DNA from 4 places in the Clostridium sp. SY8519 genome. Region 1 is predicted to be linked to each of the others. Evidence: riboswitches for the same ligand, from Rfam matches in the RefSeq annotation. Region 1 holds a riboswitch; each other region holds the start of a gene.

Region 1 (5,377 bases):
CGCTCCAGCGTGGGATTTGCCACAGAGATCCGCCAACGGCTGTTTGACCACATCCAGAAGCTGTCCTATACGGAGCTGGATACACTGGGCACGGATACACTGATTACCCGGATGACCAGTGATGTGAACCAGGTGCAGAACGGTGTGAACCTGGCTCTGCGGCTGTTATTGCGCAGCCCCTTTATCGTGGTGGGATCCATGGTGATGGCCTTTACCATTGATGTGCGCTGCGCCCTTGTTTTTGTGGTGACGATTCCGGCACTGAGTGTGATTATCTTCGGCATTATGTTTGCCAGCATTCCGCTGTTTAAAAAATCACAGGCCGCCCTGGATCGACTGCTGGGCACCACAAGGGAAAATCTTACCGGTGTCCGTGTCATTCGGGCTTTCTGCAAGGAAAAAGAAGAGGTGCAGGAGTTTGATGCCAGGAATGAAGCCCTGACCAAGATGAATGAGTTTGTGGGAAAACTGTCGGCACTGATGAATCCTGCGACCTATGTGGTCATTAACGCCGCTACAATTTTTCTGATTCATGAGGGCGCGCTCCGGGTGAATCTGGGGGCGATCCATCAGGGGGACGTAGTGGCCCTGTACAATTATATGGCGCAGCTGATCATTGAGCTGGTGAAGCTGGCCACGATGATTATCACGATTAACAAGTCGCTGGCCTGCGGCGAACGGATTCAGAGCATTTTGGAAGTGGAGCCAGGCATGGAATATCCACGGCTGCAGACACAGGACCGGCAGCCCGTGCCGGCCGGCGCAGGAGCAGAAGGAAACGAAGATGCGGTGGCTTTCCATCATGTATCCTTCTCCTATGACGGTTCCGGGGAAGACGCAGTGTCAGATATCGATTTTTCTGTGAAAAAGGGCGAGACTGTGGGAATTATCGGCGGCACCGGAAGCGGAAAAACCACTATTGTAAACCTGATCCCGCGATTTTATGATGTGACACAGGGCAGTGTGGAAGTGGACGGAAGCAATGTCAGGGATTATCCGGAAGGGAAGCTGATCGAACGGATCGGCGTCGTGCCCCAGAAGGCAGAACTTTTTGAAGGCAGTATCCGTGAGAATCTCCAGTGGGGAAAGGCGGACGCTTCCGATGAAGAACTGTGGGCGGCTCTTGCCACGGCCCAGGCCACAGAAGTGGTAAAAGGAAAAGACGGACAGCTGGATGCCCTGCTGGAACAGAACGGCCGAAATCTGTCCGGCGGTCAGAAGCAGCGGCTGACCATTGCGCGGGCGCTGGTCAAACAGCCGGAAATCCTGATTATGGATGATTCCGCCAGTGCGCTGGATTTCGCGACAGATCTGAATCTGCGCAGAGCGGTGCGCGCGCTTGGACAGCGGATGACTGTGTTTATCGTGTCCCAGCGAACGGCCAGCGTACGGACCGCGGACCAGATCCTGGTGCTGGATGACGGCAGACTGGTGGGACGGGGCACCCATGAGGAACTGATGCGGGACTGCGGCGTATATCAGGAGATCTATTACTCCCAGTATCCGGAAGAACGAAAGGAGGCGCAGGCATGAGCAGAGGATTCCGACGTGGCGGCGCGCAGAAGCCGCAGAAAGAAAAACAGAATGCCATGGATACGTCTTCCAGCATGGCAGTGTTAAAGAAAGTGCTGGCAGTCATCGGCCGGTATAAGGCGCTGCTGGCAGCCAGCATTGTGATGGCGGCTGTCTCTGTCATCATTCAGCTGTATATTCCGAATCTGTACGGCGATGCCATTGACGGCATCGTGGCGAAACACCGGGTGGATTTCTCCTTGGTGGCCTGGTACGGGCTTCGCATTGCGGTGCTGATGGTGCTGGCCGCACTGGCGACCTGGATCATGAACATCATCAACAACCGTCTGACGTTTCGGACTGTCAGGGATATCAGAGCCCGGGCGATCCGCCAGATTCAGGATCTTCCTCTGTCTTATCTGGATTCTCACAGTTCCGGGGATATTGTGCAGCGTGTCATCGCGGACATCGATCAGCTGTCGGATGGCCTGCTGTTAGGATTTACGCAGCTGTTTTCCGGGATTGTCACGATCATTGCCACACTGGTCTTTATGTTCCAGAGAGATATCGGAATCACCGTGCTGGTGATTGTGATGACCCCCCTGAGCTTTTTTGTGGCCCGTTTTATTTCCACCCGTTCGTTCCGGATGTTCCAGAAACAGACGGCAGTCCGGGGCCGGCAGACGGCGCTGATCAACGAAATGGTCGGCAGCGAAAAAGTGGTGAAGGCTTTCGGCCATGAAGAAACAGCCTCGGAACAGTTCCGTAAAGTGAACCTGGAACTGCAGGAATACTCCCAGAAGGCGGTGTTTTTCAGCTCCCTGACCAATCCGGGCACCCGGGCGGTAAATAATGTGATTTATGCGCTGGTGGCACTGGTAGGCGCCTTTCGGATCCTGGGCGGCAATCTGACCGTAGGCGGTCTGACCGTGCTTTTGTCCTACGCGAACCAGTACATGAAGCCTTTTAATGATATCAGCTCAGTGATTACGGAGCTGCAGAACGCGCTGGCCTGCGCGGCCCGGGTATTCGCGCTGATCGAGGCGGAACCCATGAGCAAAGAGCCGGATCGGGAACTGCAGGTGGCTCAGGGCAGTGTTGCCATTGAACATGCGGCGTTTTCTTATGAGAAAACAAAACCGCTGATTCAGGACTTTAATTTCCGGGCAGAGCCTGGTATGACCGTGGCGATTGTGGGTCCGACCGGATGCGGGAAAACCACACTGATCAACCTGCTGATGCGTTTTTACGATGTGGATGAAGGGAAGATTTCTGTGGATGGACAGGATATTTACCAGGTGACCCGGCAGTCCCTGCGGCGCGGATACGGTATGGTTCTGCAGGAGACCTGGCTGAAACAGGGAACCGTGCGGGAGAATATCGCTTTCGGACGGCCGGAGGCATCCGAAGAGGAAATCATTCAGGCAGCCAAAGAGGCCCATAGCTGGGAATTTATCCGCAGGATGCCGGAAGGGCTGGACACGGTGATTGACGATGACAGTCTGAGCCAGGGACAAAAACAGCTGCTGTGTATCACCCGGATCATGCTGACGCTTCCGCCCATGTTGATTCTGGACGAGGCGACTTCCAGTATTGATACCCGGACGGAAATCCGGATCCAGGAGGCATTCAGCAAGATGATGAAAGGACGGACCAGCTTCATTGTGGCACACCGGCTTTCCACCATTCGCAGCGCGGACCGGATTCTTGTCATGAAAGAGGGAAAAATCATTGAACAGGGAACCCATGAGGAACTGATGGCAGCCAATGGTTTTTATACGTCACTGTATAATTCCCAGTTTGCCGGCACCGCTTCATGAATGGAAAAGAAATCAGAAATTACGGCTTGCAATGGCGAAAAAGCAGGGCTATAATAGAATTAACAAGTGAACAGCGGGGAGCTTGAGGATGACAGCATCCGGACAGGCTGAGAGGAAGGTACACCTTCGACCCATACACCTGATTTGGATAATGCCAACGTAGGAAAGTCTGGAAATAAGATGAGAATACAGGGAAGACGCCAGTCAGGCGCCTTCCTTTTTTTCGTGTTTTTCGCTGTTTGCACAGGAATGAAAGGAAAGGAGCAGGGACCCGAATGGTACAGATTAACGGAGTACAACTGGACACAGCCGGCAGGACACTGGCGGATTATCTGCGGGAAGCGGGCTATGATCCCCGCGTCATTGCTGTGGAATACAATGAAGCAATTCTGCCCAAAGACAGGTATGCCGCTGTGATTCTGCAGGATGGCGATGTGGTGGAGATCGTACAGTTCATGGGCGGCGGCTGACAGACCGTCTGCAGACCGTAAGACACAGGAAGGGCGGAAGTTCCGGACAGAGTTCCGTCTGGGCAGAAACAGAAAGAAGGAGCAAAATGGAGACACAGGACAAATTAGTCATTGGCGGAAAGGAATTTTCCTCCCGGTTTATTCTGGGATCGGGGAAATATTCCCTGAAACTGATCCGGGCAGCAGTGGAAGATGCCGGCGCGGAGATCGTGACACTGGCGGTACGCCGGGCAAATACAACGGAAAAAGAAAATATCCTGGATTATATTCCGGAAGGAGTGACGCTGCTTCCCAATACTTCAGGAGCCAGGAACGCGGAGGAAGCCGTGCGGATTGCCCGTCTGGCCCGGGAGCTGGGATGCGGTGATTTCGTCAAGATCGAAATCATGCGGGATTCCAAATACCTGCTGCCGGACAATCAGGAGACGATCCGGGCGACAGAGATCCTGGCCCGGGAGGGGTTCGTGGTACTGCCTTATATGTATCCGGATCTGAATGCGGCCAGGGATCTTGTTTCGGCCGGCGCGGCAGCCGTGATGCCTCTGGCTTCCCCCATCGGATCCAACAAAGGACTGGCCACCAGAGAGTTTATTCAGATTCTGATTGATGAAATCGACCTGCCCATCATTGTGGACGCGGGAATCGGCAGACCGTCCCAGGCCTGTGAGGCAATGGAAATGGGCGCGGCGGCGATTATGGCCAATACGGCACTGGCCACAGCCGGGGATCTTCCGCTGATGGCTTCGGCTTTTCGCAAAGCCATCGAAGCCGGCAGACAGGCATATTTATCCGGACTGGGACGCGTGCTGCTGCGGGGAGCGGCGTCTTCCGACCCGCTGACCGGATTCCTGCATGACTGAGGAGGTGTACAGAGCAATGGAAAATGAGTTTATCTTTGACTCGGACCAGATGACGGCAAAGAGCCTGGAAAAAAAGCACCGGCTGGAAACCGATCCCTCCTCCCGGACGGATCATATGAAGTACCAGCCGGGGATGGAACAGATTGACTCGGACGTCTGTGAAAAAGTCATGGAGCAGATGAACAGTTATGACTGCAGTCAGTATACGGCCCGTGATGTCCGGGCGGCACTGGATCATGAGATCTGCAGCATCGAAGACTTCAAAGCACTGCTGTCTCCTGCGGCGGAACCGTTCCTGGAAGAGATGGCGCAGCGGGCACGCAGGGAAACAAGCAGGCATTTCGGCAATACGGTGTATCTGTTCACCCCGCTGTATATTGCAAATTACTGCGAAAACTACTGCGTATATTGCGGATTTAACTGCTACAATCAGATCACCCGTGTGAAACTGACGCTGGAGCAGGTGGAGCATGAGATGAAGGTGATCGCGGACAGCGGCATGGAAGAGATCCTGATTCTGACCGGAGAAAGCAGGGCAAAGAGCGATGTGAAGTACATCGGGGAAGCCTGCCGGCTGGCACGGAAATATTTCCGCATGGTGGGACTGGAGGTCTATCCGGTTAATACAGAGGATTACCGGTATCTGCACGAATGCGGCGCGGACTATGTGACGGTGTTCCAGGAAACATATGACACGGACAAATATGAGACCCTC
Region 2 (5,377 bases), 280 kb from region 1:
AGCACAGAATATCATGGGTTTCCCCGGCTTCTTCCGCCTCCCGGCGGATCCGCACGGTGGGACGCACCGAGATATAGCCCTGCCGCATCTGATAGGTATGTTCCGGTCTCCCCGTATCTTTTTCTTCCGGCCAGCCGGCTACCATCCATTTCCGTTCGATCTCCATCACGCTGCTCCTTCTTTCTTCCAATGCTGCTGCACGCATGCGCGGGGCCATCGTTTTCCCCCCCCGAACACCTCTTCAAATGTATCTTTGCCATGCTCCGCGCATGTCACAGGTTCATCTGGCTGCTTCCAGAACAGTATAACCGGATTTTTTACAAAATGTCGATATATTCTCCCGAAAGCGCCTTATTCATGCTTCTTACCGCGCAGAATTTGCCGCACATACTGCAGGCTTCCGCATGGTCATCTTCCGGCAGGCGGTCTTCCCGGATCTTCCGGGCCGTTTCCGGATCCAGCGCGCAGGCAAACTGCGCCTCCCAGTCCAGTTCCCGCCGGGCGTCCGCCATCCGGTCATCGATGTCCCTGGCGTGAGGAACCCCTTTGGCGATATCCGCCGCATGGGCCGCGATCTTCGAGGCGATGATCCCCTGTTTTACATCTTCTACATTCGGCAGCGCCAGATGCTCCGCCGGTGTCACATAACACAGAAACGCCGCTCCGCTGGCTGCCGCCAGAGCGCCGCCGATTGCCGCCGTGATATGGTCATATCCCGGCGCGATATCCGTCACCAGGGGGCCCAGTACATAAAACGGCGCGCCCATACAGATGGTCTGCTGTACCTTCATATTTGCGGCGATCTGATCCAGCGGCACATGTCCCGGTCCTTCCACCATGACCTGCACATTGTGGGCCCAGGCCCGTTTGGTCAATTCGCCCAGGCGCACCAGTTCCTCAATCTGGCATACATCCGTAGCGTCTGCCAGACATCCCGGCCGGCAGGCATCGCCCAGAGAAATGGTCACATCGTGCTGTTCACAGATCTCCAGGATCTCATCATAGTGTTCATAAAACGGATTTTCCTCTCCGGTCATGCACATCCAGGCAAAAACCAAACTGCCGCCGCGGCTGACCAGGTTCATCTTCCGCTTGTGGGTTCGGATCTGATCGATGGTTTTTCTGGTGATTCCGCAGTGAAGCGTGACAAAATCCACGCCGTCTTCCGCATGCAGACGAACCACATCCACAAAGTCTTCCGCCGTCAGCTCCGCCAGATCTCTCTGGTAATGAATCACGCTGTCATAGACCGGCACCGTACCGATCATCGCCGGACATTCTCCCGTAAGCTTTTGACGGAACGGCTGTGTATTTCCATGGCTGGACAGGTCCATAATGGCTTCCGCTCCCAGATCCACCGCATGCATCACTTTTTTCATCTCCACGTCATAATCCTTGCAGTCTCTGGAAATTCCCAGGTTGACATTGATTTTTGTACGCAGCATGCTGCCCACACCCTCCGGATCCAGTGATGTGTGGTGGATATTGGCGGGAATCGCCACTTTGCCTTCTGCCACCAGTTCCCTAAGCTTCTCCGGCTCCATATATTCCTTCCGTGCCACTGTCTCCATCTGCGGGGTGATAATGCCTTTCCGTGCCGCGTCCATCTGTGTGGTATATGTTTTCATGATAAACTCCCTCTCTTTCAGAAATTCTGTGCAGCTGTTTCGTGACAGCCTTCGGTCTCTTCCGCTCCCTGTCTGCCGGCTGCGGTCTGATCCGGATCCTCCGCGTAATAACCATGCACCGCAAAGCCATGGTTCAGCGGGCCGCTTCCATTTCCAAGATCCAGCATGGCCGCCAGTGCCTCTGATACATACTCTTTTGCCCGCTGCACGGATGCTGTCAGGGAAAATCCCTTGGCCAGATTCGCCGCAATCGCGCTGGACAATGTACAACCGGTTCCATGGGTGTTCGGATTCTCAATCCGCCTGCCTGCAAACCAGGTAAATTCCGGATCTGCGGGGTTCCGGACCAGCAGGTCACTGGCCCCCCGGCTGCTGTGTCCGCCCTTGCACAGTACCGCGCATCCATATCTGCGGACAAGACTGGCTGCTGCCGAACACATCTCTCCCTCTTTCGTGATCTTCTGTCCGGTCAAAGCCTCTGTTTCCGGAAGATTCGGCGTAAGAACTGTCGCCAGCGGAAAAAGCTCCCGGGTCAGCGCATCTGCCGCGTCTTCTTTCAGCAGCTCTGCTCCGCTGGTAGATACCATAACCGGATCCAGCACGATATAACGCGGCTGATACTCTTTTAACTTCTTCGCGATGGAGCGGATTAGTTCCGTATCCGCCACCATGCCGATCTTAACCGCGTCCGGAAAGATGTCCGTAAACACCTGATCCAGCTGTGCCTCCAGACACTCCGGATCCGTGCATCTGATCACAGATACGCCGGTGGTATTCTGCGCTGTCAGAGCTGTGACCGCGCTCATGGCATACACGCCATTGGCCATCATCGTCTTGATATCTGCCTGAATTCCGGCGCCTCCGCTGCAGTCGCTGCCAGCGATTGTTAATGCTGTCCTCATACATTTGCCTCCTGTCTGAGTCTTCATTATTTTGTATCGCGACAGAAGGTGGTGCCCCCAATCTGCCGCTTTCCTGATGGCGGATCCTGCCGCCGAATGTCCGGACCTGTCCATGGCAGAAAACTTTCCGCAAAGTTTTCTGCCATAGAAAAAAGCGGCACCCTCTCGGATGCCGCTCAATCGTTCTGAACTCTTTTCCGCATCCTGCCCCAGTTTTGGCAGAATGCAGATTATTTCCCTACGTTGGCATTATCCACATCAGGTATCGGTCGAGACAGTATCAGTCTCCTCTCAGCCTGCTTCTGCAAGCTCCCTGTTATGTGATTGCAGTGCCGCAAAATCCACCCCAGGCAGATAATTCCGCCGGTCTGTCAGATTTCCAACACGTTACATTTATTATAAGCGCACCGGCAGCATTTCGCAATGGGCAGCCCGCTGTTTTTTCGGTATTTCTCTGATTTTTCCCGAAATGTGTCTGAAATTGTCCGAAACAGTATACAAAATTGTTTTTTTCAGCCGGAAAGCGTATAGTTACTGTTTTGGAAGGTATCTCTGTACGGATGCAGAAAGGAGTAGATCCATGGATCTGATTCAGCGAAATAATGACACCATCCTGCACATGACCATGAGCTGTGTCGGCGGTTTTACCGGCGTCTATGCCATCATGCTGCGGGATCACAATTTCGGTCAGGCCGCCACCGGCAACCTGCTGGAGCTCTTCAGCCGAATCGTAATCGGCCATTCCTGGTATGAAGTACTCTGGCGCGCTACAGCTCTGGGACTGTTTGCCTTGTTTCTCGGACTGGCCCACATGCTGGAACGCCGGCTGCCCGGACGCAGCCGTCTGATTTGTATTCTGGCGGAATACGCGGGAATCCTGATTACGGGGCTGATTCCCCCATCTGCTCCGCCGATTCCCGCGTTGTTTCCGGTGTTTGCGCTGACTGCTTTTCAGTGGGGCAGCTTCGCCGGCGCCAGGGGCTTCAGCTGTTCCACCATCTTTTCTTCCAACAATCTGAAGCAGACGGTCTTCTCCTTCCAGGATTACCGCCAGACCGGGGATCCACGGATGAAAGAAAAATTTCTCTTCTTTCTTTCCACTCTGATCTGCTTCTATGCCTCTGCCACGGCAGGCGCGTACCTGGTCCTGCACCTCGGTGCCCGGAGCATCTGGCTGTGCTGGATCCCCCTTTCCCTCGCGTTGTATCTTACCCTGGCCGCTGTCCGTCAGCCAAAGGAAGAGATTTCACCTTGCAGTCCGTCCTCTGCAATTGTAAAATAATATTAAGATAACTACTGTATCATTTATTTCCTGCAGAAGGAGCATCCACATGAATCATAAAATGCAGCTTGAACTGACCCAGAAGCAGACCATATCCCAGCAGATGCTCCAGTATATGGACATCCTGCAGATGAGCGCAGCCGAACTTGAAGCCCATATCGAAGCGGTTTCCATGGAGAATCCGGTACTGGAACTGGCGGATCCGGATCAGCCGTCCCGCACAGATTCCGAAATCGACCGGCAGCGCAAGCTGGAGTGGCTGGAATCCACCGATTATCAGAACAAAGTATACTATCAGTCCGACAGTTCTGCCGAATATTCCCAGGAAAATCTTCACGACATTTCCGAAGATGGAAAAGCCCTGTCCGAATACCTGAATTCCCAGCTCATGTTCTTTAGCTACAGCCCGGAAGAACAGCAGATCTTAAACTATCTGATCTATTCCCTGGATTCCAAGGGATACTATACCGAAGATCCGGCGATTCCCGCCGCCCAGTTCCATGTGTCAGAGCATACGGTGCTTCATCTGCTGCAGGAGATCCAGAACCTGGATCCTGCCGGAGTCGGTGCCCGGGACCTGAAAGAATGCCTGGTGCTTCAGCTTCACCGCAAGAAAAATTACTCCGCCATCACCGAACAGGTCATCCTGTTCCATCTGGACGAAGTCGCCAAAAACCACATCCCTCAGATCGCAAAGAAAATGAAAGTGACCACCGAAGATGTGCTGGCCGCCTGTGAGGAGATCCGCACCTTCAATCCGAAGCCCGGCAACTCCTTCAGCAACCGGGAACACCTGCGCTACATCAGTCCGGATGCCATTGTCATCAAGACAGACCAGGAATTCGACATCCTCATCAACGAATACCAGTATCCCCGGTTTTCCATGAATCCTTTCTATGTGGATCTGGCCAAACAGACCACGGACAAAACCGCCAGAAAATATCTGAAGGAAAAGATCCAGCAGATCCAGAGCCTGTCGGACAGCATCGGCATGCGCACTTCCACCCTGTCCAAAGTCATGCACGCCCTGGTGACCCGTCAGAAGCTTTTCTTCCTGCGGGGACCCGGCAACAAAGTGCCCATGGGACTTGCGGATCTGGCGGAAGATACCGGTCTTCACGAATCCACCATCAGCCGGACCCTCCACAGCAAATATCTGCAGTGCAGCTGGGGCGTATTTCCGCTGAATTATTTCCTGACACCGGTCGCTTCTGTCTCCCGCACTTCCGGGGAAGAGCAGACCCAGGAACACATCCTGGCCAAAATCCGGGAAATCATCGACCGGGAAGACAAAAAGAAACCCCTGAGTGATGAAGCCATCCGCAAAGAGCTGGAACAGTTCGACATCTCCATCTCCCGCCGCACGGTCAACAAATACCGGCAGGAACTGGGCATCCCGGACAAAACCGGCCGGAAAGAATACCATACCCAGTGACCGAAAAAACCAGGAAGCACAGGATCCGCCTGCCGCGGAATCCATTGCTTCCTGGTTTTTTTCAGTAAATGCCGCAGCCGCTGCATGTCATCGCCCGCTCCTTTACCGTCAAATACCCATGCGGCGGACC
Region 3 (5,377 bases), 570 kb from region 1:
GGAACACTGCTGGAAGTGGGCGCCGGGCGGATGCAGGCAGAAGACATGCTGCGGATTCTCGCGGCGGGCGTACGGGCCCAGGCGGGACCCACGGCACCGGCCCGGGGGCTGTGTCTGCTGGAAGTGGACTATGACTGAGCGAATCCAGTCTGTGGCCGGTCAGATACCGGCAGGATGACAGGAAAATTACGACGGAGCGAGTCGGAGGTGCGGAATGAATCAGAAGATACGTTATTTTCTCCGGGCGGCAGAAGAAAAAAGCTTTTCCAGGGCGGCACAGCAGATCTATGTATCCCCCCAGGCGCTGACGAAGCAGATTACCGCGCTGGAGCAGGAAATCGGCGGCGAACTGTTTACCCGTTCCTCCCGGGGAATTGAGCTGACCCGGCTGGGCGTATACGCCCGGGAACAGCTTGGCAAGGTGGAGCGGGAGTACACCGAGGTGCTGGAAACGCTGAAACAGCGGGCGCATGACGGCAAAGAGCAGATCCGAATCGGCATCTTTTCCGCATTGCCGCGGGATGAGATGGTTACGCCGCTGGTATCTTTCCTCATGGCGTCCTATCCCTGCTATCAGATCAGCCTGGAGATGCTGGAACTGGAGGAAGGGCGGAAAAAGCTGATGAGCGGCAGGCTGGACATTCTGCTGACGAATGTGCATGAGCAGGATAACCTGTTCGGATACGAGGGGCTTTCCTTTGGGGAGCATGACGTAGAGGTGATTGTGTCCCTGCTTCATCCCTGGGCGATCCGGGATTCCATCACCTTGGAAGATATGCGCCGGGAGACGTTTCTGAAACTGAAGGTGGACCGGGATCATTACAATGTGCCGCTGTCGGAGAATTTTTATGAAAATATCCCCTGCAGAGAAGTCAGGGAAGTCGGCAATTTTGAGACCCTGATGGTGCTGATGCGGCAGGCGGAGGGGTTTGCGGTGTTTCCCATGATGTTCTACGGAGTGGAAAACGGGCAGGTCCGCGGATTTCCCTATCCCGGCAGGGCACTGCGCTATCACACGGCGCTGCTGTATCACCGGGACAGCAGGCTGAAGGGCCTCAGCGGGATTGTGGATGACCTGCGGGAGGAATTTGACCTGGAACCGATTCCGCAGGGACAGAATGGGATGTAACTTCTGGTTACAGCACAGGAGACAGAAACTGATTCCTTCTGCCGCAGGAAACTGTTAGGATAGAGACAGAAACAAAGCAGTATGACAGGCAGGACAAGGAGGCAGGGGTTATGCAGACACCAAAAGAAGCATTGCTGGCCGCATTGAAGGGAGAACCGATCGATTTTATTCCGGAAGTTTATTCCGTCATGAAGGATGTGGTATTCCCGGGAGAACGGTATTTCGGAAAAGACAATCAGCCGGACCCGTACGGAACCGGGCCGGATGCCTGGGGTGTGCAGTGGACCAATCTGGGTCCCAATCCACTGGTCAACGGCAATATGGTGGCCAAAGGCTTTATGCTGTTTGACGACATTGAGGACTGGCAGGAAAAGGTGAAGTTTCCGCCGCTGGACTTTATGCCGCTGGAGCAGATTTTTCAGGGCATGAGCGCAGGCATGGGCGTCAATCGGGAGACAGACGTGGTCTCCTGCCTGCTTCTGTCCGGCCAGTTTGAACGGATGAATCAGATGATCGGGATGGAAAACGCCCTGTGCGCCTTCTATGAATCTCCGGAGGCGGTCCATGCCTTTTTTGACGCGATGTGCAGCTACAAATTAAAATGCATCGACCTGGCCTTTCAGTATCTGCAGCCCCAGGTGATCCACATGCATGATGACTGGGGCACCAATAACAATATGTTCTTTGACCCGGAGCTGTGGCGGGAGTTTATCCGGCCGAATGAGGAGAAATACGCCCGTCGGATTCATGAGCTGGGCGGCCTTTACATCCATCATTCCTGCGGCTATATCATGCAGATCGTGCCGGATCTGGCCGAGATCGGCGTGGACGCCATTGAGCCGATGATGGTATCCAATGATCTGGACGCACTGCTGGAACAGTATGGAGACCGGATTACCTTTATGGGTGGCATCGACAACCAGAAGCTGGATCTGGATGCCACATCGGAAGCGGAGGCCCGGGCGATGATCCGTGCGGCGATGGACCGTTATGCGGGAAAAGGCCGGTATCTGCCCTATTACATTCCCACGAATGAAGAGAAATGGTTCATCTACATGGACGAAGTGAACCGGTACGGCAGGGAAGTGCTGCGCCGGTAAGCGGACTTTTTTCATATACCTGCGCAAACTGCGTTGACAGTTTCCCGGCAAACAGCCTATAATCTTTTCGGAACAGAGCTAGGGGAGCAAGAGCTGAGAGCGCGGGAAGGCCCGCATACCCTCATTACCTGATCTGGATAATTCCAGCGTAGGGAAGCATAACAGATGCAAATAAAAAAGATCCCCCACAGTTTCTGAAGCGGATTCTGCTGCCGACCTATGGTCCGGCACAGGCGGCCGGTTCGTTCTGCGGGGGATCCTTTTGCGTGAAAGGAGAAGAAAAAATGGAAGCCAGTGTAGCAATCCAGACACTGCCGGAGGCATCGGACGACGAGGAACTGATCCGCATCGTAGATGAAGTAATCGCTTATATCGCCCGGTCCGGTTATAACTATTATGTAGGACCGTTTGAAACTACGATCGAGGGCCCTTATGACGCCCTGATGGATATCGTCAAGGAATGCCAGCATATCGCGGTGCGGGCCGGGGCCCCTTCCGTGGCAGCGTATATCAAAGTAAGTTATAAGCCGGAAGGCGAGGTACTTTCCATTGAGAAAAAAATCGGAAAATATCACGAATAAGCTGTATCCGCTGGCGGCGATTGCCGTGATTCTTATTGCCTGGGAGTGCATCTCGTACTTCGGCGTGGTGCCGAATTTCATGCTGCCCTCCCCGGTGCAGATGATCGCTGCCTTTGTAAAAGATTTTTCTGTGCTGATGCTGAACCTGGCCACTACACTGATCGAGGCAGTGCTGGGGCTGGTCATCGGTGTGGCGGTAGGATTCGCGGCGGCCTGTATTATGGATCGCTGGGAAGGCGCCTACAAAGCGCTGTATCCGCTGATCGTGATTACAGAGACCATTCCCACGGTGGCCATTGCGCCGCTTCTGGTGCTCTGGTTCGGTTATGAGATGACGCCGAAGATTGTGCTGGTTATTATTATCTCATTTTTCCCCATTGCCGTGGGGGTGCTGGACGGATTTCATTCCGCGGACAAAGACGCGGTGCATCTGCTCCAGGCCATGGGAGCCACAAAATGGCAGATTTTCCGGCACATCAAGATACCGGGGGCGCTGCCCCAGTTTTTCTCAGGGTTAAGGATTTCCGTGGCATATGCCATCGTAGGCGCTGTCCTGGCGGAATGGCTGGGAGGCTTCCGGGGACTTGGCGTATACATGACCCGGGTCAAAAAATCATTTGCCTATGACAAGATGTTTGCGGTGATTCTGCTGATTACCGTGATCAGTCTGCTGCTGATCCTGGCGGTAAATATTGCGCAGAAAAAGATGATGCCATGGAATGAAACAAGAAAGGATGAGACGAAATGAAAAAGAAAATTTTCAGCCTGCTTCTGACAGCAGGACTGGCCGTGGGGCTGCTGGCAGGATGCGGCAGTTCCAAGACTGGCGACACTTCCGCGTCCGGAAGCGCGGGCAAAACAGAAAACAGCGCGTCTGCGGAGGGCACTTCCTCGGGGGATCTGAAAGAAGTGACCTTTGTCCTGGATTGGACGCCGAATACCAACCATACCGGTGTCTACGTGGCGGATCAGCTGGGCTATTTCAAGGACGCGGGACTGAAAGTAAAAATCGTCCAGCCGCCGGATGACGGGGCGGAGACGCTGGTAGGAAGCGGAAAAGCCGATTTCGGCGTATCCTTCCAGGACACCATGTCCTCCCTGATGGCAGGCAAAAAGAAAAGCGTGCCGATTACCGCGGTGGCAGCCGTGATTCAGCATAACACATCCGGTATTATGTCCAAGAAGAGCACCGGGATCAAATCCCCGAAGGATATGGCGGGCCACAGCTACGCCACCTGGGACTGGGACATTGAGAAAGCCATTATCCGGAATGTGGTAAAGGCAGACGGCGGCGACTACAGCAAGATCAAGATGATTCCGGAAACCATCGACGATGAAGTATCCGCGCTGAAATCCGGCAGCATCGACTGCCTCTGGGTTTACTACGCATGGGCAGGGATTTCCGCCAAAGTGCAGAATTTTGATATTAACTACTTTGCGTTCCGGGATATTAATCCGGTCTTTGACTACTATTCACCGGTCATCATCGCCAACGACAGTTTCCTGAAAGACCATCCGGACGAGGCGAAAGCGTTCCTGTCCGCGGTTTCCAAGGGATACACCTATGCGATCAAACATCCGGACAAGGCAGCGGATATTCTCTGCAAGGCAGTGCCGGAGCTGAACGGGGACCAGGTAAAGGCCAGCCAGGAATATCTGGCGGATCAGTACCAGGCGGACGCGTCCCGCTGGGGAGAATTTGACGCAAAGCGCTGGAACCGGTTCTATCAGTGGGTCAACAAAAACAAATTTTATGACAGCAGTATTCCGGACAACACCGGATTCACCAATGAGTATCTGCCGGAAAAATAGTGCTCTGCCGGGAAAACAGGGCTCTGCCGGGAAAACAGGACTCTGTCGGCAAAACAGAATAACTGCCGCGGGGAGCGGGGAACACAGGGCTCTGCGCAGGTGAAAAAGACAGGCGCAAGGGCAGCAGGAGTAATTGTATGCATAAGCTTGAGACAAAGAATGTCTCCATGTCATTCGAAGAAGGAAAAATCATCGATCAGATCAGTATCCATGTGGAAAAAGGCGAGCTGGTCAGCCTCCTGGGGCTGTCCGGCAGCGGAAAAACCACGCTGTTTAACTGTATCGCCGGGATCTACCATCCCCAGGAGGGACAGGTCCTTTTAGACGGGCAGGAGGTGACCGGGCAGACCGGCCACCTGAGCTATATGCTGCAGAAAGATCTGATGCTGCCCCATTACACCATCGAGGAGAATGTGGCGCTGCCGCTGCTGATCCGGGGAGAAAAGAAAAAAACAGCTATTGCCCGGGTGCAGCCCTATTTTCCGGATTTCGGCCTGGAAGGAACCCAGAAGAAATATCCGCATCAGCTTTCCGGCGGCATGCGGCAGCGGGCGGCGCTGCTTCGGACCTATATGTTTTCGGACAATGTGGCCCTGCTGGACGAACCGTTTTCCGCCCTGGATACGATTACCAAGGGGGCGATCCACAAATGGTATCTGGATGTAATGAAGCAGATTCAGCTGACCACCGTGTTTATCACCCATGATATCGACGAAGCCATCCTCCTGTCGGACCGGATCTACCTGATGACCGGA
Region 4 (5,377 bases), 1.4 Mb from region 1:
GCTCCGGTGAAGGTCCCATGTTTTCCAGGGTGTGAAGGAAACGGAAGTCATTTTTGGTAACCATCGGCCGGCCGTCCATGCCGACGCCCGCCACTTCCAGGGTTGCCCAGACCGGATCGCCGGAAAACAGCTCATTGTAGCTGGGAATCCGGGCAAATTTCACCATGCGGAACTTCATGGTCATCTGATCAATCAGTTCCTGCGCCTCTTTTTCTGTCAGGGTCCCTTCCTGCAGATCCCGCTCGATGTAAATATCCAGAAAAGTGGAAATCCGTCCGACGGACATCGCCGCGCCGTTCTGTGTCTTTACCGCCGCAAGGTAGCCGAAGTATACCCACTGCACCGCTTCTTTCGCATTCTTCGCCGGCGCGGAAATGTCATATCCGTAAGCGGCTGCCATTTCCTTCATGCCTTTCAGCGCACGGATCTGTTCGCTGATCTCTTCTCTCTGCCGGATAATGTCATCAGTCATTGTGCCATCTCCGCAGTTCGCGAAGTCTTCCTGCTTTTTCGCAATCAGAAAGTCAATGCCGTACAGAGCGACTCTTCGGTAGTCACCGACGATTCGTCCCCGTCCGTAGGTATCCGGAAGCCCGGTTATGATGTGCGAATGTCTCGCGGCACGCATCTCCGGAGTATACGCGTCAAATACTGCCTGGTTATGGGTTTTATGGTACTCTGTAAAAATTTTGTGGAACTTGTCGTTGACATGGTACCCGTAATTCTCAGCGGCTTCTTCCGCCATCTTGATTCCGCCATAGGGCATAAAGGCCCGTTTTAACGGCTTGTCCGTCTGAAGACCCACGATTTTCTCCAGATCTTTCATCGATGCGTCGATGTAGCCGGCTCCATAGGCAGTCAGGCCGGAAACCACTTCTGTTTCACAGTCCAGTACACCACCCTTTGCCCGTTCCTCTTTCTGCAGTTCCTGTACTTTGCCCCACAGAAGATCGGTTGCCTCTGTCGCGCCTTCCAGGAAGCTTTCATCGCCGTCATAGGGTGTGTAGTTCTTCTGGATGAACTCCCGTACATCGATATCATCGGTCCATTTATTTCCTTTAAATCCTCGCCATTCTGTTCTCATATCCTGCTCTCCTTTCTGCGCTGCGGCCGCTGTTGCGCGTTTCGCATTTTTCTGTCTGCCCTGCAGCTTCTGCAATGCGTTCTCTATTTTACGCAACGCTTACTCTTGCCGGCGCAAACTCACCCGCGCCGAGAATTTCTTCTGCCTGTTTCACCTGCTGCCCCGTCGGACTCTGCACGCCCTCCAGCGCATAGGGAATTCCAAGCTTTTTCCATTTATAGGCTCCCATGGAATGATAGGGAAGCACTTCCACTTTCTGAATATTGGAAAGCGTATCCAGGAACGCCCGTTCCTTCTGTAAATCTTCCGGATCATCGGTCCAGCCCGGCACAAGCACCTGACGGACCCAGATGGGTTTTTTTATCTTATCCAGATAGCGAAACATTTCCAGTATGTTTTCATTCGGCACACCGGTCAGTTTCATATGTTTCATCGGATCGATCTGCTTGATATCCACCAGAAGCAGATCCGTATACCGCATCAGCTCCTCAAACTTTGCAAACCACTCGCCCTCCGGCCGGAAAGGCTGGCCTGCCGTATCGATTACCGTGTGGATGCCCCGCTCCTTTGCCTTTTTCATCAGCTCAAGCAGAAAATCAATCTGCAGCAGCGGTTCTCCGCCGGAAACTGTAATGCCGCCTTCGCTGCCCCAGTATGGCTTGTACCGCAGTGCCTGTTCGATCAGCTCATCCGCGGTGCGCAGGTCATCCGACTGTCCGTCCCAGGTATCCGCGTTATGGCAGAACTTGCATCGCATCGCGCATCCCTTCAGGAAAATCACAAAGCGAATGCCCGGGCCGTCGACCGAACCAAATGTCTCAATTGAATGAATTCTTCCCTTGATCATGGCGCCCTCCTGTTTCCAGCAAAATAAAATAAAACCGTCTGCCACAATTTCTGTGACCGACGGTTTGTTCTGCTTCCATCTGTCATCTCCTTGTGACAAGCTGATAGTAGCAGACTCTTGCGCCAAGTTCTTTGATTGTAATCAAGTAACTGGATTCTTTCTCATTTTTCAAAAAATGTTTTGGGCTGCAGACTTCCAAAAAGGGCCGAGTCCGGCTAATTCAATTCCGTCATATGCCGCAGTTTCTCATGATTCATTACTTTCAGGCGCCCTCGCCCGGTCCGCTGAATCACGCCATCCTTTTCCAGCTGCGCAATATTCCGGCTCACTGTCTCCACCCGCAGATTCACCGAAGAAGCAATGTCGTCCAGTTTCAGATGGATCTCAGGCCCCAGACATCTCCGTTCCCGCCGAAGCAGAAAAGTGGCCACCCTCTGCTTCGGTTCCCGAATCGACAGAAGCATCACTTTCTCCTCCGCATCCATGATATCCTGTGCCAGAATCTCAATCAGGCTCAGAGAAATCTGCGGATGACGGGTAAGCACATTCATAATCGTCTCACGGGGGATCTCGCAGACTGCCACTTCGCTCATGCAGATCACGTCATAATTGTACCGGTGTTCTTTCAGGAAAATCCCGTGCCAGACACTCTGACCGTCATGCAGGACATCCAGGATATGTTCCTCCCCCATGGCGTCTGTTCTGGAAATTTTGACTTTTCCGCTTCGAATAATAATCACCGAGTTGATTTCATCCTCCTCCGCGGCGATATAACTTCCCGCCTGAAACGTGGAATGCACGGACTTACCCGCCAGTTCTTTCTGAAGCTCCAGCGGGAGTTCCCGAAACATGCGCACTTCAGAAATACAGATCTTCCCTTCTGCAAGAAATCTGCAGTTTTCTCTTCCGCATCCGATCTTCTGAATATGCTCTTTCTTTTCCTCAGTTTTCATCCTGTTTTCCCTTCTTTACCCGTTCCTCCAGGCTTTCCCGGAGCATCTGATCATCCACTGAAATATTTTCCGCAGCAAGCCGTTTGTTTCATGGCCATCTGCGCCACAAAAACGATTATCGGATAAAATGCGTCGGCTGCCACTCTTCCTGTTCCGGCAGGCCGTAAGCTTCTTTTCCCAGCGCAATACTCTTCATCAGGAATGTCATATTTCTGGCAAGCACCCGCATCGTCTGAAGACCTTCCAGGTCTTCCGCTGCTTCTCCCCGTTCTCTTCCATGGATGCTGTTCCAGTACTGGCTGGATGCCACCGGCATTCCGCAGATCGTAAAATATTTGTTCAGTTCGTCAAACGTCGCAGACAATCCGCCGCGTCTTGCGGCAACCACACTTGCCCCCACCTTCATGGTCTTGTCAAACCGGGTGCTGTAAAAAAGTCTGTCCAGACAGGCAATCAGCGTAGCATTTGCTGACGCATAATACACCGGGGATGCCACCACAAGGCCGTCGGCTTCTTCAAATTTCGGCGCGAGTTCATTCACAATATCATCAAATATACATTTGCCCTTGTCGGCGCATGTCCCACAGGCGATACATCCGCGGATATCCTTGTTTCCGATCCGGACAGCTTCTGTTTCTACGCCTTCCGCCTCAAAAATCTTTATCATTTCATTCAGCGCAATGGTTGTGTTTCCGTCTTTTCTCGGACTTCCGTTGAGAATCAGTACTTTCATGTTGTTTTCGCAGCTCCTCTCTTCAAGTGAATCTGATCCACTATTTTATTCTAGTTTCCCACAAATTATCATATTTTATCCGGACTGTCCACTGCAGCGTCACCCTATTGCTGCTTCCAGGCAACCTTCTTCCTCTTCCCTATATTGACATCTCTCCCCTAACCTCTATAATAACTGGTAGAAACAGGGGAGTCCCCAGGGACTGAGAGTGGAATAGAATTCCTGACCCATAACCTGATTTGGATCATGCCAACGTAGGGAAATAGTTTTTCGCATTCACTAAGCGCAGTCCATACAGGACCGCGCTTTTTTCTGCAGCGATCTGCGGAACCTGCATTTCACGGCGCATCGGCTGGTGCATATGTATGGTTATCCCTGCATCTGAAACAGAAGGAGAATTCTGAAATGATCAAAGACTGTCTGGAGAATGTAAAGAAAAAAGCACCGCTCATACACAACATTACCAACTATGTCACCGTCAATGATGTGGCAAATGTACTGCTTGCTGTCGGCGGAAGTCCCATCATGTCCGACGAACCGGAGGATGTGGAAGATATCACTGCCATCTGTGACGGATTAAACATCAATATCGGAACCCTTCAGAAACGTTCCATTGAGGCAATGTATCGCGCAGGCAGAAAGGCAAACGCTCTCGGCCACACACTTCTCCTCGACCCGGTAGGCGCAGGTGCTTCCAGACTGCGAACCAATACCGCGGTATCTCTGATGGAGGAACTCAAATTTGATGTCATCCGCGGGAATGTATCCGAGCTTAAGGCTCTGGCACTGGGCAGCACTACAACCAAGGGCGTGGACGCGGACGCCGCAGATGCCGTTACCGAAGAAAACCTTGAGCGCATGGCTGCATTTGCCAAAGACTACGCCAAAACCTGCGGATGTATTATTGCGATCACAGGCGCGATTGATCTGGTCGCTGACGCTTCTTCCTGCTATGTCATCCGGAACGGACGCAGGGAAATGAGCACCGTTACCGGCACCGGCTGCCAGCTTTCCGGTCTGATGACCGCATTCCTTGCCGCCAATCCGGACAGCAAGCTGGAAGCCGCGGCAGCCGCCACGATCCTGATGGGTCTGGCCGGCGAAATCGCTGTAAAAAACCTGACGGGAGCCGAAGGCAATGCATCTCTTCGCATACGCATCATTGACGCCGTCTGCAATATGACCGGAGAAACACTGGAACAAGGAGCAAACTATGAAATTCGATAAAAAATCCCTTCTCTTATACGCTGTTACCGACAGACACTGGCTGCAGGGCAGGACCTTATACGAAGCTGTCGAGCAGGCCTTAAAAGGCGGCGTATCTTTTCTGCAGGTACGCGAAAAAGATGATATGCGGCTTTCCCATGACGAATACTTAAAAGAAGCGCTGCAGCTGCGGGACTTGTGCCGTCGGTATCAGGTTCCCTTTGTAATTGATGATGATGTGGACCTCGCCCTTGAGACAGACGCCGACGGTGTCCATGTGGGGCAGAACGATATGGAGGCGGGAAATGTCCGGGAAAAACTTGGCCCCGACAAGATTTTAGGCGTATCCGCCCACACGGTAAAAGAAGCATTGCTGGCCCAGGAACGGGGCGCGGATTACCTGGGTGTAGGCGCGGTATTTCCCACCGATTCCAAAGATGACGCGGAACAGGTGGACCACGCTGTCTTATCGGAAATCTGCCGGGCTGTGGATATTCCCGTCATCGCAATCGGCGGTATCACCAGAGATAACATCCTGTCCCTTTCCGGAACCG

Evidence for each region. Region 1 has a riboswitch for thiamine pyrophosphate ahead of thiS (sulfur carrier protein ThiS). Riboswitches for the same ligand answer to the same signal wherever they lie in the genome.
Region 2: another riboswitch for thiamine pyrophosphate. It lies ahead of thiD (bifunctional hydroxymethylpyrimidine kinase/phosphomethylpyrimidine kinase); the one in region 1 lies ahead of thiS (sulfur carrier protein ThiS).
Region 3: another riboswitch for thiamine pyrophosphate. It lies ahead of CXIVA_RS06185 (thiamine-binding protein); the one in region 1 lies ahead of thiS (sulfur carrier protein ThiS).
Region 4: another riboswitch for thiamine pyrophosphate. It lies ahead of thiM (hydroxyethylthiazole kinase); the one in region 1 lies ahead of thiS (sulfur carrier protein ThiS).

Annotation. Positions count from the first base shown of each region.
Region 1 covers NC_015737.1:1,868,424-1,873,800, forward strand. The annotation lists gene CXIVA_RS08735 (ABC transporter ATP-binding protein) at 1-1,533, shown strand, start outside; gene CXIVA_RS08740 (ABC transporter ATP-binding protein) at 1,608-3,332, shown strand; TPP riboswitch at 3,397-3,515, shown strand; gene thiS (sulfur carrier protein ThiS) at 3,608-3,802, shown strand; gene CXIVA_RS08750 (thiazole synthase) at 3,889-4,662, shown strand; gene thiH (2-iminoacetate synthase ThiH) at 4,679-5,377, shown strand, end outside.
Region 2 covers NC_015737.1:1,586,232-1,591,608, reverse strand. The annotation lists gene CXIVA_RS07510 (hypothetical protein) at 1-166, opposite strand, end outside; gene thiC (phosphomethylpyrimidine synthase ThiC) at 318-1,628, opposite strand; gene thiD (bifunctional hydroxymethylpyrimidine kinase/phosphomethylpyrimidine kinase) at 1,646-2,530, opposite strand; TPP riboswitch at 2,747-2,856, opposite strand; gene CXIVA_RS07495 (YoaK family protein) at 3,111-3,812, shown strand; gene rpoN (RNA polymerase factor sigma-54) at 3,862-5,247, shown strand.
Region 3 covers NC_015737.1:1,303,132-1,308,508, forward strand. The annotation lists gene truA (tRNA pseudouridine(38-40) synthase TruA) at 1-138, shown strand, start outside; gene CXIVA_RS06175 (LysR family transcriptional regulator) at 215-1,129, shown strand; gene CXIVA_RS06180 (uroporphyrinogen decarboxylase family protein) at 1,240-2,229, shown strand; TPP riboswitch at 2,300-2,401, shown strand; gene CXIVA_RS06185 (thiamine-binding protein) at 2,514-2,810, shown strand; gene CXIVA_RS06190 (ABC transporter permease) at 2,779-3,558, shown strand; gene CXIVA_RS06195 (ABC transporter substrate-binding protein) at 3,555-4,622, shown strand; gene CXIVA_RS06200 (ABC transporter ATP-binding protein) at 4,760-5,377, shown strand, end outside.
Region 4 covers NC_015737.1:496,530-501,906, forward strand. The annotation lists gene pflB (formate C-acetyltransferase) at 1-1,084, opposite strand, end outside; gene pflA (pyruvate formate-lyase-activating protein) at 1,173-1,931, opposite strand; gene CXIVA_RS02395 (Crp/Fnr family transcriptional regulator) at 2,147-2,884, opposite strand; gene CXIVA_RS02400 (flavodoxin family protein) at 3,000-3,617, opposite strand; TPP riboswitch at 3,793-3,896, shown strand; gene thiM (hydroxyethylthiazole kinase) at 4,023-4,844, shown strand; gene thiE (thiamine phosphate synthase) at 4,831-5,377, shown strand, end outside.